DNA from 3 places in the Nonomuraea sp. NPDC051941 genome. Region 3 is predicted to be linked to each of the others. Evidence: riboswitches for the same ligand, from Rfam matches in the RefSeq annotation. Region 3 holds a riboswitch; each other region holds the start of a gene.
The links. Region 3 has a riboswitch for cobalamin ahead of ACIHFD_RS58225 (ribonucleoside-diphosphate reductase subunit alpha). Riboswitches for the same ligand answer to the same signal wherever they lie in the genome.
Positions count from the first base shown of each region.

Region 1: another riboswitch for cobalamin. It lies ahead of ACIHFD_RS10010 (CbtB-domain containing protein); the one in region 3 lies ahead of ACIHFD_RS58225 (ribonucleoside-diphosphate reductase subunit alpha).
Region 2: another riboswitch for cobalamin. It lies ahead of cobN (cobaltochelatase subunit CobN); the one in region 3 lies ahead of ACIHFD_RS58225 (ribonucleoside-diphosphate reductase subunit alpha).

Region 1 covers NZ_JBIUCF010000004.1:184,932-190,431, reverse strand. Annotated here, with positions in the region: gene ACIHFD_RS10030 (ABC transporter permease) at 1-272, opposite strand, end outside; gene ACIHFD_RS10025 (ABC transporter ATP-binding protein) at 269-982, opposite strand; gene ACIHFD_RS10020 (response regulator) at 1,059-1,718, opposite strand; gene ACIHFD_RS10015 (sensor histidine kinase) at 1,715-2,809, opposite strand; cobalamin riboswitch at 2,852-2,981, shown strand; gene ACIHFD_RS10010 (CbtB-domain containing protein) at 3,016-3,204, shown strand; gene ACIHFD_RS10005 (CbtA family protein) at 3,213-3,944, shown strand; gene ACIHFD_RS10000 (histidine phosphatase family protein) at 3,890-4,597, shown strand; gene ACIHFD_RS09995 (magnesium chelatase subunit D family protein) at 4,594-5,500, shown strand, end outside.
Region 2 covers NZ_JBIUCF010000004.1:176,056-181,555, forward strand. Annotated here, with positions in the region: gene cobJ (precorrin-3B C(17)-methyltransferase) at 1-122, opposite strand, end outside; gene ACIHFD_RS09970 (precorrin-8X methylmutase) at 128-748, opposite strand; gene ACIHFD_RS09975 (precorrin-3B synthase) at 745-1,974, opposite strand; cobalamin riboswitch at 2,045-2,170, shown strand; gene cobN (cobaltochelatase subunit CobN) at 2,224-5,500, shown strand, end outside.
Region 3 covers NZ_JBIUCF010000061.1:10,989-16,488, forward strand. Annotated here, with positions in the region: gene glmS (glutamine--fructose-6-phosphate transaminase (isomerizing)) at 1-682, shown strand, start outside; gene ACIHFD_RS58215 (SAM-dependent methyltransferase) at 741-1,511, shown strand; gene ACIHFD_RS58220 (tripartite tricarboxylate transporter substrate-binding protein) at 1,588-2,535, shown strand; cobalamin riboswitch at 2,540-2,735, shown strand; gene ACIHFD_RS58225 (ribonucleoside-diphosphate reductase subunit alpha) at 2,860-5,040, shown strand; gene ACIHFD_RS58230 (ribonucleotide-diphosphate reductase subunit beta) at 5,051-5,500, shown strand, end outside.

The DNA.
Region 1 (5,500 bases), on a different contig from region 3:
TGCCCGGCGATCATCGCGGCGAGGACCGGTACGAGCAGGCCCATCTGCAGCGAGGACGCGGCGAGGAGACCGAGGATCGCCTCGGTCGCCGGTTGCGGCGTCCCGATGAAGATCTCGATGACGCCGTCGGGGGTGATGTCCGCGACCGCCTCGGCGTTCAGCCGGACCGACTGGATCAGGACCAGCGCGTGGAGGCCGAGGACGACGCCGGTGGCGATCCACACGCGCGGCAGGGTGAGGATCTTGGTCAGCTCGGCCCGCACGGCGCTCACCACCCCGGCCTCGCGGGGTCGCCGGTCAGCGCGAAGAACGCCTCCTCCAGCGAGCGGTGCCCGGCGGTGACCTGGGCGAGCGAGCCGTTGGTGACGACGCGCCCGCGGTTGATGACGACCACGTCATCCGCGGTGCCGGACATTTCCGTCATCAGGTGGCTGGAGAGCAGCACGGTACGCCCGCCCGCCGCGTAGTCCCTCAGGAAGCGCCGGATCCAGCGGATGCCCTCCGGGTCCAGCCCGTTCACCGGCTCGTCGAGCACCAGGATCTCGGGCTCGCCGAGCAGCGCCGCGGCCAGGCCGAGCCGCTGCCCCATCCCCAGCGAGTACGTCCTCACCCGCCGCCGCGCCGCCTCGCCCAGCCCCACGAGTTCGAGCACCTCCCGGACCCTGCGCCGCGGGATCCGGTTGGACTGCGCGATCCAGGTGAGGTGATCGACGCCGCGGCGCTCGGGCACCGGGCCGGCTCCGTCCAGCAGCGCCCCCACCGTGCGCAGGGGATGCCTCAGGTCGCGGTACCGCATCCCGTTGACCAACGCGGTGCCGGCGCTCGCCGCGTCCAGGCCCAGCAGGACGCGCAGCGTGCTGGACTTGCCGGCGCCGTTCGGGCCCAGGAAGCCGGTGACCCGGCCGGGACGCGCGGTGAAGCTGACATCTTCCACGGCCGTCTTGGCCCCGTAACGCTTGCTGAGTCGTGAGATCTCGATCATCGCCTGCCTCGCCTCGGATGGACGTCGCCAGCCTCGGGCGGGAGGGCACCTGCTCGCGTCCCCCGAAAGGAGACACCTACCGGGGTTCGTACAGCAGTCCCGCCTCGTGGGCGAGCACGGCCAGGTGCGTGCGGTCGTTCACGCCGAGCTTGGCGAACATGCGCCGCAGGTACGTGCGGACCGTCTCCACGCTCAGGAACAGCTCGTCGGCGATCTGCTGGTTGGAGTGCCCGCGTGCGACGAGCCGCACGACCTGCACCTCGCGCTCGGACAGCACCTGCCCGGCGAACGCGTGCCGCCGCGCGGGCCGCTCGGGCGCGAAGCGGCGGATCAGCCGCGCGGTGACCTCCGGCGCCAGCATGGCGTGGCCGGCGTGGACCGTGCGGACGGCCTGAAGCACCTCCTGCGGGGACGCGTTCTTCAGCAGGAACCCCGACGCGCCGAGGGTCAGCGCCTCATAGACGTACTCGTCCAGGTCGAAGGTCGTCAGCATGATCACCCGAGTGGCCGTGTCCGTGAGGATGCGGCGCGCCGCCTCCAGGCCGCTCACGCCCGGCATCTGAACGTCGAGCAGCGCCACCGCGGGCTTGAGCGCGCCGACGAGCCGCGCGGCCGTCTCCCCGTCGCCCGCCTCCCCGGCGACCCGGAATCCCTCGGTCCGGTCGAACAGCTTCCGGTACGCGGCCCGGAAACGGTCGTCGTCATCGGCCAGGAAGACGCTGACGGCCCCGCTCAAGGCGCGCTCCGGACCGGCAGCCTGGCGCGCACCTCGAACCCGCCCTCCGGATGGTTTCCCCAGGTCACCGTGCCGCCCACCAGCCGGGCCCGCTCACGCATCCCCCGCAGCCCCGACCCGTCCCCGCCGCGCGCCGACCCGTTTTCGCCGCGCGCCGGCCGGGCCCCGGGGCCGTGGTCGCGCACCCGCACGACGATCTCCCCGCCGTCCTGCCGAAGGTCCACCGAGCAGGCCGCGCCCGCCGCGTACCGCACCACGTTGCTCAGCGACTCCTGGACGATCCGGTACGCCACCGTCCCGGCCACGTCGTCGACCGGGCCGTTCACCTCGATCCGCGCCTCGACGCCCACGCCCGCCGCGCGGGTCGCCGCCACGAGTCCGTCCAGCCGCGCGATCCCCGCGACACCCTCCGGCGCGCCGGGCTCGGACCGCAGCCCGCGTACGAGTGCCTGCATCTCCTCCAGTGCCCTCCTCGCGTGCGACTCGACGCCGGCCAGCGTGTCGCGTAACTCCTGCTCGCTCGCGTCGGCCAGGCTCCGCGTCACCCCCGCCTCCGCGCTGATCACGCCGAGCGCATGGCCGACGACGTCGTGCACGTCACGCGCCACCGCCAGTTGCACCCGGGCCCGCTCCGCCTCCTGAGCGGCCGCGATCTGCCTGCCGACCGCCGTGCCGAGCAGCCAGGACACGCTCAACGCGGCCACGGCCAGCGTCAGCCGCTGCCCGGCGCCGCTCGCGTCCTCGCCCGGGACCGCCGCCACCGCCGCCAGCGCCGTGAGGAGGCCGGCGAGGACGAGGACGATCGTACGGGTGCGGCCGGCGCGCGCGACCGCGAGCGGATACAGGCACCACGCCGCGGCCAGCATCGGGTCCTGGCACACCCCCAGGACGCTCCCGGCGATGGTCGCGCCCGCGGCGAGCAGCGGCGACACGGTCGGCAGTCGCCGCCGCAGGACCATCACCGCGCCTGTGACGCAGGCCAGCACCAGCCCGGCCACCAGCCGTGACCGGTCCGCGGAGGCGAACGTCGGCGGCAACCAGAACATCCCGACCACGATCGCCGCGGCCGGCCCATCCAGGAACCGCCTCATCCCCCGTACCTTACGCGGAGCTCGCGTCATTGACTCGAACGGGAGTAAGAGATACATTCCGGTAGATTTCACGGTTGTCCAAGGGAAATCCGGTGAGATGCCGGTGCGGACGCGCCACTGTATCCGGGACGTAGATCCCGGGAGCCAGGTCGCTTGGACTTGCGTGACCTCGTTGGTTGGGACGCGTCATCCCTGAGGAGGCATGTATGAGTGGTCTGTCCACTCCTTCGGCAATCCCCTTCCCCCGTCTGCGGCTGTGGCTGCTCGCCGTTCCGGTGCTGCTGCTGGTCGCCTACCTGGTGCTGATGGACAACGGGGCCATCTCGCAAACCGGTGCCTACCTGCACGAACTCATGCACGACGGACGCCACCTGCTCGGCGTTCCCTGCCACTAGGCACGCGCATGGTACGCACCCTGCTGGTCAGGGGCCTGCTTCTGGGCCTGCTGGCCGGATTGATCGCGGGCGGCTTCGCCTTCGCCTTCGGGGAACCGGGGGTGGACAGCGCCATCGCGCTGGAGGAGGCCCATGCCGCCCAGGAAGCGCCCGGCCATGACCACGGCGAGGAGGCACTCGTCGGCAGGCCGGGACAGAAGGCCGGGCTCTTCCTGGCCACGGGCCTGTACGGGCTGGCCGTGGGAGGGATCTTCGCCCTCGTGTACGCGGGCCTGCGCGGACGGGTCGGCCCCCGGTCGGACGGCGGGCTGGCCCTCGCCGCCGCCGGGACGGCGTTCGTGGCGGTGATCCTTGTGCCGTTCGTGAAATATCCGGCCAACCCACCGGCTGTGGGCGACCCGGAGACGATCAACAGCCGCACCCTGCTCTACGTGGTCACGATCCTCGTCGGGCTGGCCGCGACGGCGATCGCGGTGGCCACCGCGCGCCGGGTCACCGCCGGGCCGTGGGCGCGGTGGGGCGCGGCGGTGGCGGCGTTCCTGGTGCCGGTGATCGCGGCGTGGACCCTGCTGCCGCCCGTGAACGAGGTGCCCGACGGTTTCCCCGCCACGCTGTTGTGGCAGTTCAGGCTCGCGTCGCTGGGGACGCAGCTCGTCTTCTGGGCGGCCTTCGGCGTGCTGTTCGGGTGGGCCTGCGACCGGGCGTCCCGCCGCCCGGTGACCGCCGCGTCGCCGGGCTGAGCGGGGTGCTGTTCGTACGGCACGCGAGCACGCCGGGGATGCGGGCCGCCTGCTTCCCCGCGTCCGACGCCCACGCCGACACGGCGAGCCTGGCCAGGGCCGCCGCGTTGACCCAGACGGTGGTGGCCGGGTCGGTGGGGCCGGGGACCGGGGCGGCGCCGGGGTCGGCGGCCGTGGCTGGGCCTGTGGCCGAGCCGGCGGTCGTGGCTGCGCTCGGGGTGGTGGCGTGGGCGGCTCCCAGTGTTGCCGCCTGCCAGACCGTCGCCGCGCTCGGGCTGGAGGCGCGGGCGGTCCCGGCGCTGGCGGAGGTGGATTGCGGCCGGTGGCGGGGCCTGCCGTACGAGCGGGTCGCCCGGGAGGAGCCGGACGCGCTGGCGAGCTGGCTGACCGACCCGCACGCGGCCCCGCACGGCGGTGAGAGCCTGGCCGCGCACGCCGAGCGGGTCGCCGCCTGGCTCGAGTCCGTACGCGCGGAGCCCGGCGTCGTCGCCGTCTGCGACGCGGGCGTCATCCGGGCCGCGCTCGGCCACGCGCTCGGGCTGGACCCGCTGAACGCCGCCCGTTTCGATCTCGCGCCGCTGTCCGTCACCGAGCTGACCGTCACGCGCGCCGGCTGGCGGGTCGCCCATGTCAACCGGAAGGTTCTGATTTGATCGTCACATATCCGTTCAGCGCGGTCGTCGGGCTCGACGACCTGAAGCTGGCGCTGGTGCTCAACGCGGTCTCGCCGCGGGCGGGCGGCGTGCTCGTACGCGGGGAGAAGGGCACCGCCAAGTCGACCATCGTGCGCGCGCTGGCCGCCCAGCTGCCCGCCGTGAACGTGGTGCCCGGATGCCGGTTCGCCTGCGACCCGGCCGCGCCCGACGCCGGATGCCCGGACGGGCCGCACGAACCCGGCGGCCAGGGGCTGGAGCGCCCGGCCGCGCTGGTGGAGCTGCCGGTCGGCGCCTCGGAGGACCGGCTGGTCGGCTCCCTGGACGTGGAGCGGGCGCTGACGGAAGGGGTGAAGGCGTTCGAGCCGGGCCTGCTGGCCGCCGCCCACCGCGGCGTCCTCTACGTGGACGAGGTGAACCTCCTCCACGACCACCTCGTCGACCTGCTGCTCGACGCGGCGGCCCTGGGCACGTGCTACGTGGAGCGCGAGTCGGTGTCGGTACGGCATGCCGCCAGGTTCCTGCTGGTCGGGACCATGAACCCGGAGGAGGGAGAGCTCCGGCCGCAGTTGCTGGACAGGTTCGGGCTGACCGTCGAGGTCAAGGCGTCCAGGAACCCGGAGGAGCGCGCCGAGGTGGTGCGCAGGCGGCTCGCCTTCGACGCGGACCCCGGCGCGTTCGCGGTCCGGTGGGCGGTCGAGGAAACGGCGCTGGCGAGCCGGATCGCGCAGGCCCGCGCCCGGGTGCCGGGTGTGCGGCTGCCCGACGCGCGGCTGCGGCAGATCGCGACCGTGTGCGCGGCGTTCGAGGTGGACGGCCTGCGGGCCGACCTGGTGACGGCGAGCACCGCCATCGCCCACGCCGCCTGGCAGGGCAGGGACGTGGTGACCACCGAGGACGTGC
Region 2 (5,500 bases), on a different contig from region 3:
CGGCCGTGCCTGGCGGCGTGGTAGGCGATCACGTCGGCCTCGCCGATCAGCCGGGCCGTCTTGACCGTGACCAGCTCGGGATCCCCAGGACCGAGCCCGACCCCGTACAGCCGTCCCGTCATCGCCATCACTCCGTCTCGTTCGCGATGGCGTTGACCGCCGCCGCCGTCATCGCACTGCCGCCGCGGCGGCCGTGCACCACCAGATATTCCAGGTCGCTGTCCGCCAGCGCCCGCTTGGACTCGGCCGCGCCGATGAACCCCACCGGGATGCCGAGCACGGCGGCGGGCCTGCCCGCGCCCTCGGCGACCAGTTCGAGCAGCCGGAACAGCGCGGTCGGCGCGTTGCCGATGGCCACCACCGCGCCGTCGAGGCGGTCGCGCCACAGCTCCAGCGCGGCGGCGCTGCGCGTGGTGCCGAGCCGTTCGGCCAGCTCCGGGACGCCGGGGTCGCCCAGCGTGCACACCACGGCGTTGTCCGCGGGCAGCCGGCGCCTGGTCACGCCGGACGCGACCATCTGCGCGTCGCACAGCACGGGCGCGCCCCTTCGCAGCGCCGCGCGCGCCCGGACGACCACGGCAGGTGACCAGTCCAGGTCGGTCACGAGGTCGGTCATGCCGCAGGCGTGGATCATCCGCACCGCCACCTGCGCGACCTCGGGCGGCATCCCGGTGAGGTCGGTCTCGGCACGGATGGTCGCGAACGAGCGCCGGTAGATCTCGGCCCCGTCTCGGAGGTAGTCGCTCACTGATGCCTTTCCTGGTATCCGTCGCCGGTGGCGACCATCTGGACGACCCGGCCGCGCGGCAGCCCGCAGCGCCGCTCGCAACCGGCCCAATGCACGGGCATCGCCGGAGGGCCGTCCAGGGTCGCCACCCAGCGCCGCGCGTCCTCCTGGACGTCGGCCAGGGACTTGGCGCAGCCCGGACGGCCGGTGCAGGCGCTCACCCCGGCCCACGGCGACGCCGGGTCCGTCACCAGCCCGGCCGCCTCCAGCATTCGCGCCGCCCGGCCGGCGGCGGCGGGCGGGAGGTCGAGGAGTACGACGGTCCGCCACGGCGTCAGCCGGACCGGCACGCCGGTGGCGTCTCCCGGGTCGGACGCACCGGTGGCGTCTCCCGGACCAGGCGCGCCGGTGGTGCCGGCCGGGCCGTTCGCCTCGGCCGCTGCGGCGATGGCGCTTGCCTGAGCGGCGGACAGCCGTCCGAGCGGCACCACGACCTCCAGCGCCACCCGCCCGTCCCGCTGCTCGACCCGCCCGGCACGCGGCGCCGACACCGCCGGCACATCCCGGACGACCGGAGCGGTGGTGGTGCGGAGGCGGGTGGCGATGCGGGCGGGGCCGTTGTCCAGCTCCGCGATCCGCCACGCGCCCCGATCCCCTTCCGGCCGTTCGTCGAGGAACGCCTCGGCGACGGCGATCATGAGTTCGGCGGCCACGTCCGCCCCCACGGCGAGCCCGGCGTCCACGCCCGCCAGCAGCAGCCGCCCGTCGAAGAACGTGACGTCGGCCTCCAGCGCGAGCATGTCACCGCTGCCCTCGTCCACCGCGAACAGGAACCGCCCCGGCAGCCCGGCCAGCCGGGGCCGCGAGCACAGCGCCCGGTCCAGCGCCGCCACCAGGGGCTGCGGGTCCAGCAGGCCGGGGCCGGTGCGACCGCCGAGCGGCGAGGCCACGATGTTGCGTACGCGCTCGTGCGCCTGCGACGGCAGCAGTCCGGCGGCGGCGATCCGCTCGGCGAAGGCGGCGGGTGAGCGCAGGCCGCGCACCTGGACGTTCGCCCGGGAGGTCAGCTCGATCACGTCCGAGCCGAGGTCGGCCGCGCAGGCGGCCAGCTCGCGCAGCCGGGCGGGTGAGATCGCGCCGCCGGGCAGGCGGACGCGGGCCAGCGGGCCGTCGGCCGCCTCGTGCACCTGTAGCGCCCCCGGACAGGCGTCGGGGCGCATACGTCCGGAAAAGTCGGCTATGGACACGATCAGGATGGTAACGCCACTTCTGGCGGGGGCCGCTCTTGTCGTAGGCTCCCTGTAGGCGATGGCTAGGGAGGAAGCCGGTGCGAATCCGGCGCGGTCCCGCCACTGTGACCGGGGAGCGAACCCCACCGCAGGCCACTGCCCGGCGACGGGTGGGAAGGCCGGGGTGAGCGCTGATCCGGGAGCCAGGAGACTCCGGCCGCCGCGACACCCGCGACCGGGGCGAGGACCCCGAGGGAGGATTGCGCCGTGCCTGGCGACAGCCGTACCGTCCTGCTGCTCTCGACCTCCGACACCGACCTGCTCAGCGCTCGCGCGAGCGGTGCCGCCTACCGGTTGGGCAACCCGGCCCGGCTGGCGGCCGAGGAACTGCCCGCCCTGCTGGAAGGCGTCGACGTAGTCGTGGTACGCCTGCTCGGCGGGCGGCGCGCCTGGGAGGAGGGCCTGGACGCACTGCTGGCCGGCCCTCTGCCGGTGGTGGTGCTGGGCGGCGAGCAGGCGCCGGACGCCGAGCTGATGGAGCTGTCCACGGTCAGCGGCGGCGTCTGCGCCGAGGCCCACGCGTACCTGGCCCACGGCGGGCCGCCGAACCTGGCCGAGCTGCACGCGTTCCTGTCGGACACGGTGCTGCTGACCGGGCACGGGTTCGCGCCGCCGGAGGCCACACCCTCCTGGGGGCTGCTGGAACGCGACGCGCGGCCAGGGCAGGGGCCGGTGATCGGGGTGCTCTACTACCGGGCGCATCACCTGGCGGGCAACACCGCGTTCGTGGAGACGCTCTGCGCGGCCGTCGAGGAGGCGGGCGGGCAGGCGCTGCCGGTGTTCTGCTCCTCGCTGCGCACCGCCGAACCCGAGCTGCACGACACGCTGCGCGCCGCCGACGCGCTGGTGGTGACCGTGCTGGCGGCGGGCGGGTCGCGCCCCGCGACAGCGGGCGCGGGCGGCGACGACGAGGCGTGGGACGTGGGCGCGCTGGCCGCCCTCGACGTGCCGATCCTGCAGGGGCTCTGCCTGACCACCGGCAGGCAGGCGTGGGAGGAGAACGACGACGGGCTGTCGCCGCTGGACGCCGCCTCGCAGGTGGCTATCCCGGAGTTCGACGGGCGGATCATCACGGTGCCGTTCTCGTTCAAGGAGATCGACCCCGAAGGGCTGACCGTCTACGTCGCCGACCCCGAGCGGGCCGCCCGGGTGGCGGGCATCGCGGTACGGCACGGGCTGCTCCGGCACACCCCGCCCGCCGAGCGCCGCCTGGTCGTGATGTTGTCGGCGTACCCGACCAAGCACTCCCGGGTGGGCAACGCGGTCGGCCTGGACACCCCGGCCAGCACGGTCAGGCTGCTGGCCAGGCTCGCCGAGGCCGGCTACGACCTCGGCGAGGGCTTCCCGGGCGTGACCGAGCAGGACGGCGACGCGCTCATCCACGCGCTGATCGCCGCCGGCGGCCAGGACCAGGACTGGCTGACCGAGGAGCACCTGGCGGGCAATCCGGTACGCATCTCCGCCGCGTCCTACGAGCGCTGGTACCGCACCCTGCCCGAGGAGCTGCGGACGGAGATGGAGCGGCGCTGGGGGCCGCCGCCGGGCGAGCTGTTCGTGCACGAGGGTGACCACGGAAAAGACATCGTCCTCGCGGCGCTGCGGGCGGGGAACCTGGTGGTGATGGTGCAGCCGCCGCGCGGCTTCGGCGAGAACCCGATCGCCATCTACCACGACCCCGACCTGCCGCCCAGCCACCACTACCTGGCCGCCTACCGCTGGCTGTCAGCCGAGTTCGGCGCGCACGCGATGGTGCACGTGGGCAAGCACGGCAACCTGGAGTGGCTGCCCGGCAAGTCGGCCGGCATGTCCGCCGCGTGCGGCACCGACGCGGCCATCGGCGACCTGCCGCTGGTCTACCCGTTCCTGGTGAACGACCCCGGAGAGGGCACGCAGGCCAAGCGGCGGGCGCACGCCGTGCTGGTGGACCACCTGGTGCCGCCGATGGCGCGGGCGGAGACGTACGGCGACATCGCCCGGCTGGAGCAGCTCCTGGACGAACACGCCACGATCGCGGCCATGGACCCGGCCAAGCTGCCCGCCATCCGGGCGCAGATCTGGACGCTCATCCAGGCCGCCCGGCTCGACCACGACCTGGGGCTGGCGGACCGGCCGCACGACAGCGAGTTCGACGACTTCATCCTGCACGTGGACGGCTGGCTGTGCGAGGTCAAGGACGCGCAGATCCGCGACGGCCTGCACGTGCTCGGGCAGGCGCCGGCCGGGCAGGTGCGCGTGGACCTGGTCCTGGCGATGCTGCGCGCCCGGCAGATGTGGTCGGGCCGCGAGACGCTGCCCGGCCTGCGCGAGGCGCTGGGCCTGGCCGAGGACGGCACGGCGGGGCTCGGCAGCGTGGACCGGGCCGAGGCGGCCGCCCGGGCGCTGGTGGAGGCCATGGAGGAACGCGGCTGGGCGACGGAGGCTGCGGCGGAGGTCACGCGCGAGCTGCCCGGCGAGCGGCGCGACCTGGTGACGCGGGTCCTCGAGTTCGCCGCCACCGAGGTGGTGCCGCGCCTGGCCCGCACCACCGACGAGCTCGACCACGTCCTGCACGCTCTGGACGGCGGCTACGTTCCCGCCGGGCCGAGCGGCTCCCCGCTGCGCGGCCTGGTCAACGTGCTGCCGACCGGCCGCAACTTCTACTCCGTCGATCCCCGCGCGGTCCCGAGCCGGCTCGCCTGGGAGACCGGCCAGGCCATGGCCGAGTCGCTGCTGGAGCGCTACCGGTCGGACACCGGCGAGTGGCCGCGTTCGGTGGGGCTGTCGGTCTGGGGCACCAGCGCCATGCGCACGGCGGGCGACGACGTGGCCGAGGTGCTGGCCCTGCTCGGCATCCGCCCCGAATGGGACGAGGCCTCACGCCGGGTCACGTCCCTGGAGCCGATCCCGCTCGCCGAGCTGGGCCGTCCCAGGATCGACGTGACGGTGCGGATCAGCGGTTTCTTCCGTGACGCGTTCCCGCACGTGGTGGCCATGCTCGACGACGCCGTACGGCTGGCCGCCGGGCTGGACGAGCCGTACGAGGACAACTACGTGCGCGCCCACGTCGCCGAGACCGGGGGCGACGAGCGCCGGGCGACCATGCGTGTCTTCGGGTCGGCGCCGGGCGCGTACGGGGCCGGGCTGCTGCCCCTGATCGACAGCCGCAACTGGCGCGACGACGCCGACCTGGCCGAGGTGTACGCGGTGTGGGGCGGCTTCGCCTACGGCCGCGACCTCGACGGCGTGGCGGCCCGCCCGCAAATGGAGGACGCCTACCGCAGGATCGCGGTGGCCGCCAAGAACGTCGACACCCGCGAGCACGACATCGCCGACTCCGACGACTACTTCCAGTACCACGGCGGGATGGTCGCCACCGTCCGCGCGCTGACCGGCAGGGCCCCGGCCGCGTACGTCGGCGACAGCACCCGCCCCGACGCCGTCCGCACCCGCACCCTGTCGGAGGAGACCTCGCGTATCTTCCGGGCCAGGGTCGTCAACCCGCGCT
Region 3 (5,500 bases):
CATCGCCCGCGAGGTGGACGGCGGCATCTACCTGCACGCGGGTCCCGAGGTCTCGGTGGCCTCGACCAAGGCGTTCACCTCGACGTCGCTGGCGTTCGCGCTGCTCGCGCTGCACCTGGGCCGGGTGCGCGACCTGTCGCCCGCCGACGGGCGGCGCATCGTCGACGGCCTGCGCAGGCTGCCGGGGCAGATCGAGGAGATCCTCACCCAGAGCGACAAGATCGCCGAGCTGGCGCAGAAGTACGCCAAGCACCCGAGCATGATGTTCGTGGGCCGCGTGCGCGGCTACCCGGTGGCCAGGGAAGGCGCGCAGAAGCTCAAGGAGATCTCGTACGTGCACGCCGAGGCGTACCCGGCCAGCGAGCTCAAGCACGGGCCGCTCGCGCTGATCGGCCCCGACATGCCGACGGTCGCCATCGTCCCCGACGACGAGCTGCTCGACAAGAACCTCACCACGCTGGGCGAGATCCGCGCGCGCGGCGGGCAGGTGCTCATGGTCGGTCACCGCGAGCCCGACGTCAAGCTGGCCGACGACGTGATCGTGATCCCCAAGAACGAGATCGAGCTGGACCCGATCCTGCTCACGATCCCGCTTCAGCTGCTCGCGTACTATGCCGCGGTGGCGCTCGGCCGGGATGTGGACAAGCCTCGCAATCTCGCCAAGAGCGTCACGGTTGAATAAACAGGCTAATTTGGCCTCAAACCTCGTTATCTTGCTGCGGACGACATAAATTCGATACGTGCGGCAGTTCGACGCTGAGAGGCCCAATCTCGCACGCATGTACGATTACATGCTCGGCGGGAAGGACAACTTCGCGGTCGACCGCCAGGCCATCGAGCAGCTCGCCGAGCTGATCCCGGAGGCGGTCCCGCTGGCCCGCGCAAACCGGGCCTTCCTGCAGCGTGCCGTGCGCTACGTGGCCGCCGCCGGGGTGCGGCAGTTCCTCGACCTCGGCAGCGGGCTGCCGACCCAGGGCAGCGCGCACGAGGTGGCACCCGAGGCCCGGGTCGTCTACGTCGATCGCGATCCGGTCGTCGCAGCACACGCCACGGCCCTGCTCGGACACTCGGGCAGGGCCGCGCTCGTCGAGGCGGACCTCCTGGATCCCGACGCGGTGCTGGCGGGGGCGGGCGGGTTCCTGGACCTGCGCCGGCCGGTCGGGGTGCTGCTCGTGTCGATCCTGCACTTCCTGCCGGATTCGGCGCGGCCGCAGCAGGCCCTGGCGGCCCTGCGCGAGCGGCTGGCGCCGGGCAGCTACCTGGTGATCACCCACGCCACCTCGATGGGCCGCCTGGAGGACGGGCAGCGCTACCGGGGCGCCTCCTCGGACGATCCGAGCGGCGGCACCGACCGCACGCCCGCCGAGATCCGCGCCTTCTTCGGCGACTTCCCGCTGGAGCCGCCGGGCCTCGTGCAGGCCGTCGACTGGCGTCCCGACCGGCCCAAGCTGGTGGGGGACTGGTCGCTGCCGTCGTCCCTGATGGCCGGGGTCGGCAAAAAGCCACTATGAGAGATATGTGTATCTCTGCGTATTGTGTCGATAACTTAGAGTGAGCGATGACTCGCGATGCTCGGGGGAGAGGCACATGCGCCGTCGGCGGTTCTTCGCATGGGGGCTGGGCCTGGCCGCGTGCGCGGCCGGCTGCGGGACGGAGCGCTTCGCCGGGAGCGCGGCGGGCTTGCGCGCCCGATACTCGATCAGCCCTCAGGGGCGCCGCTGGGAGCGCGTCGGGCAGGCGTTCGCCGGCGCGGCCCGGGCGGCCGGATACGAGGCCGGCGCGGGCATCAGGATCATGGTGAGCGGGCTGCCCGCGCTGGCCGCCGCCGAGCTGAACAACGGCCAGACCCTCCTCGACACCGCGACCCCCCTGTCCAGGCTCACCGGCGAGGTCGAGGTCGTGGTCGTGCCCGTCCAGTCGCCGTTCGGGGACTTCGAGGCGTTCGGCGCCCACCTGCTCGCCACTCCGGGCCAGACGCAGCTGGCGGGCGGGCCCCAGGGGGAGCCCGACCACCTGCTGTTCGGCCTGATCGCCAGAGGGCTCGGCGCCGACACCCGCCAGCTCGACTACACCGGCTACCCCAGCAGCCAGGAGGCCGTCACCGCGCTGCTGTCCGGCAAGGCCGCGGCGGCCGCGGGCCCGCTGGCCGACTGGCGCGCGAGCATCAAGGCCGGCCAGGTCAAGGCGCTCGCGGTGTCCTCGGCCAGGCAGGTGCCCGGCCTCGACGCGCCGACGCTGCTGGAGTCCGGCGTACGGGTCGACTTCGTGGACTGGGCGGCGGCCTTCGGGCCCGAGCGCATGACGGACGAGAGCCGCGAATCGGCCATCCGCATGTGCGAGGACGTGACCGGCACGGCCGACTGGGAGGCGGCCTGCCGGTCCGCGGGCTGGATCTCGATCCCGCTCAGCGGCGCCGACTTCAAGCAGTGGCTGGGCTCCGAGGTCGAGCGCACCCGCGCCGTCCTGCGGGATCTCGGTCTGCTCGGCACCACCAAGGCCACAACATGCTGGGGTAGTTGCGGGAACGGCCACTAGATGTAGGATCCTGCTCGTCGCTGGTTCGCCTCTCCGGAGGCGGAGCAAAAGGGAACCCGGTGTGATTCCGGGGCTGCCCCGCAGCGGTGAGCGGGAACGACCGCCGTCAGGTGCACTGGAGTGATCTGGGAAGCGACGGCCAGTAGGAGCGATGCGCGCGCCCGCGAGCCCGAAGACCTGCCAGCGGCGTGCCCGGGCCGCCCGCCCGGCACGAAGTGACCATGGCCTCGCGGGAGGGCCGGGGAGCGAAACGGCCGGGGGATGATCCGTGCCGCCGTGCTCTCGCGCGCCCTCACGGGGGACGAGCTCGCGAGGAGAGAGCACGTGACGCAGATCATCGAGGTCGATCGCCGCCTGGCCATCGAGGAGGCCGCCGCCCGGGTCATCACCGACCCGGCCAACTCCCGGGTCGCCGCCCGGCTCCTGGCCGAGGAGATCGCCGACGAGGCCGCCGCGCACGGGGTGCGGACGTTCTCCGAGTCCATCGCCGCCACCCACGCGGCCGGGCTGATCCAGGACGGGCTGGCGGAGTTCGTCGCCGCGCACGCCGCCGAGCTGGACGCGCTGGTCTCCGTGGAGGCGGACGACCGGTTCGAGTATTTCGGGTTGCGCACCGTCTATGACCGTTACCTGCTGCGCCACCCCGAGACGCGGGCGGTGCTGGAGCGCCCGCAGCACTTCTTCCTCCGCGTGGCCTGCGGGCTGTCGGAGTCGGTGGCGGAGGCCGCCGAGCTCTACGCGCTCATGTCCACGCTGTCGTACCTGCCCAGCTCGCCCACGCTGTTCAACTCGGGCGCGCGCCGCCCGCAGCTGTCGTCGTGCTTCCTGCTCGACTCGCCGCGCGACGAGCTGGAGGCGATCTACGACCGGTACGGGCAGGTGGCGCGGCTGTCGAAGTACGCCGGAGGCATCGGCATCGCCTGGACCCGGGTGCGCTCGCGCGGCTCCCTGATCCGGGGCACCAACGGCCACTCCAACGGCATCGTCCCGTGGCTGCGCACGCTCGACTCGTCCGTCGCGGCCGTCAACCAGGGCGGGCGGCGCAAGGGCGCGGCCTGCGTCTACCTGGAGACCTGGCACGCCGACATCGAGGAGTTCCTGGAGCTGCGCGACAACACCGGCGAGGACGCCCGCCGCACCCACAACCTGAACCTGGCGAACTGGGTGCCCGACGAGTTCATGCGCCGGGTGGAGGCGGACGAGGTCTGGTCGCTGTTCGACCCGAAGGAGGTGCCCGACCTCACCGACCTGTACGGTGACGCGTTCACGCGGGCGTACCGCGCGTACGAGGCCGCCGGGCGACATGTCCGGCAGATCCCGGCCAGGACCCTGTACGGCCGGATGATGCGCACGCTCGCCCAGACCGGGAACGGCTGGATGACCTTCAAGGACGCCGCCAACCGCACCTCCAACCAGACCGGCCGCCCCGGGAACGTCATCCACCTGTCGAACCTGTGCACCGAGATCCTGGAGGTCACCAGCGACGCCGAGACCGCGGTCTGCAACCTCGGCTCGATCAACCTGGCCGCCCACCTCCTGACCGGTGACCTGGCCGGTGACCTGGACTGGGACCGGCTGCGCGGCACCGTGCGAACGGCCGTGCGCTTCCTGGACCGGACCATCGACCTGGGCTTCTACCCGACGCCCGAGGCCGAGGCGGCGAACAAGCGCTGGCGGCCCATCGGGCTCGGCGTCATGGGCCTGGCCGACGTGTTCTTCACGCTGCGGCTGCCGTTCGACTCGCCCGAGGCGCTGGAGCTGTCCACCAGGATCGCCGAGGAGATCGCGCTGGCCGCGTACGACACCTCGGCCGACCTGGCGGCCGAGCGCGGCCGCCACCCGTCGTACGCGGAGACGCGGGCGGCCGGGGGAGTGCTCCACCCTGACCACTACGTCACGAGCACGCGGCGCTGGGACGCCGTGCGGGAGAAGGTCGCCCGCACCGGCCTGCGCAACTCGCTCATGATCGCCATCGCGCCCACCGCCACGATCGCCTCCATCGCCGGCTGCTACGAGTGCATCGAGCCGCAGGTGTCCAACGTGTTCAAGCGCGAGACGCTGTCGGGCGAGTTCCTGCAGGTCAACCGGTATCTGGTGGCCGATCTGCAGGCGCGCGGGCTGTGGACGCAGCAGCTGCGGGACGACATCAAGCGGGCCGACGGCTCGGTCCAGACGGTCCCCGGCATCCCCGACGACCTCAAGGTGCTCTACCGCACCGCCTGGGAGCTGCCGCAGAAGGCGCTGATCGACCTGGCCGCCGCGCGCCAGCCGTACATCGACCAGTCCCAGTCCCTGAACCTCTTCATGGCCAGCCCGACCATCGGCAAGCTCTCGTCGATGTACGCCTACGCCTGGAAGCGGGGCCTGAAGACCACGTACTACCTGCGCTCCCGGCCCGCCACCCGCATCGCCCAGACCACCGTCCAGGCGGCCCCCGCAGAGGCCGCCGCAGAGGCGATCGCCTGCTCCCTGGAGAACCCCGAGACCTGCGAAGCCTGCCAGTAAGGAGACTGTTGTGCTGCTCGACCCAGGCATGGACCTCACGCTGCGGCCCATGCGCTACCCGGACTTCTACGAGCGCTACCGCGCGGCCATCCGCAACACGTGGACCGTCGAGGAGGTGGACCTTCACACCGACCTCGCCGACCTGGCCAGGATGACGCCGCAGGAGCGGCACCTGATCAACCGGCTGGTCGCGTTCTTCGCCACCGGCGACTCCATCGTGGCCAACAACCTCGTGCTCAACCTCTACCAGCACGTCAACGCCCCTGAGGCGCGCCTTTATCTCAGCAGGCAGCTGTTCGAGGAGGCCGTGCACGTCCAGTTCTATCTGACGCTGCTGGACACGTACCTGCCGGATCCCGCCGAAAGGGTGAAGGCCTTCGCCGCGATCGACCACATCCCCTCGATCCGCGACAAGGCGGAATTCTGCTTCAAGTGGATCGACTCGATCAACGAGCTGCAG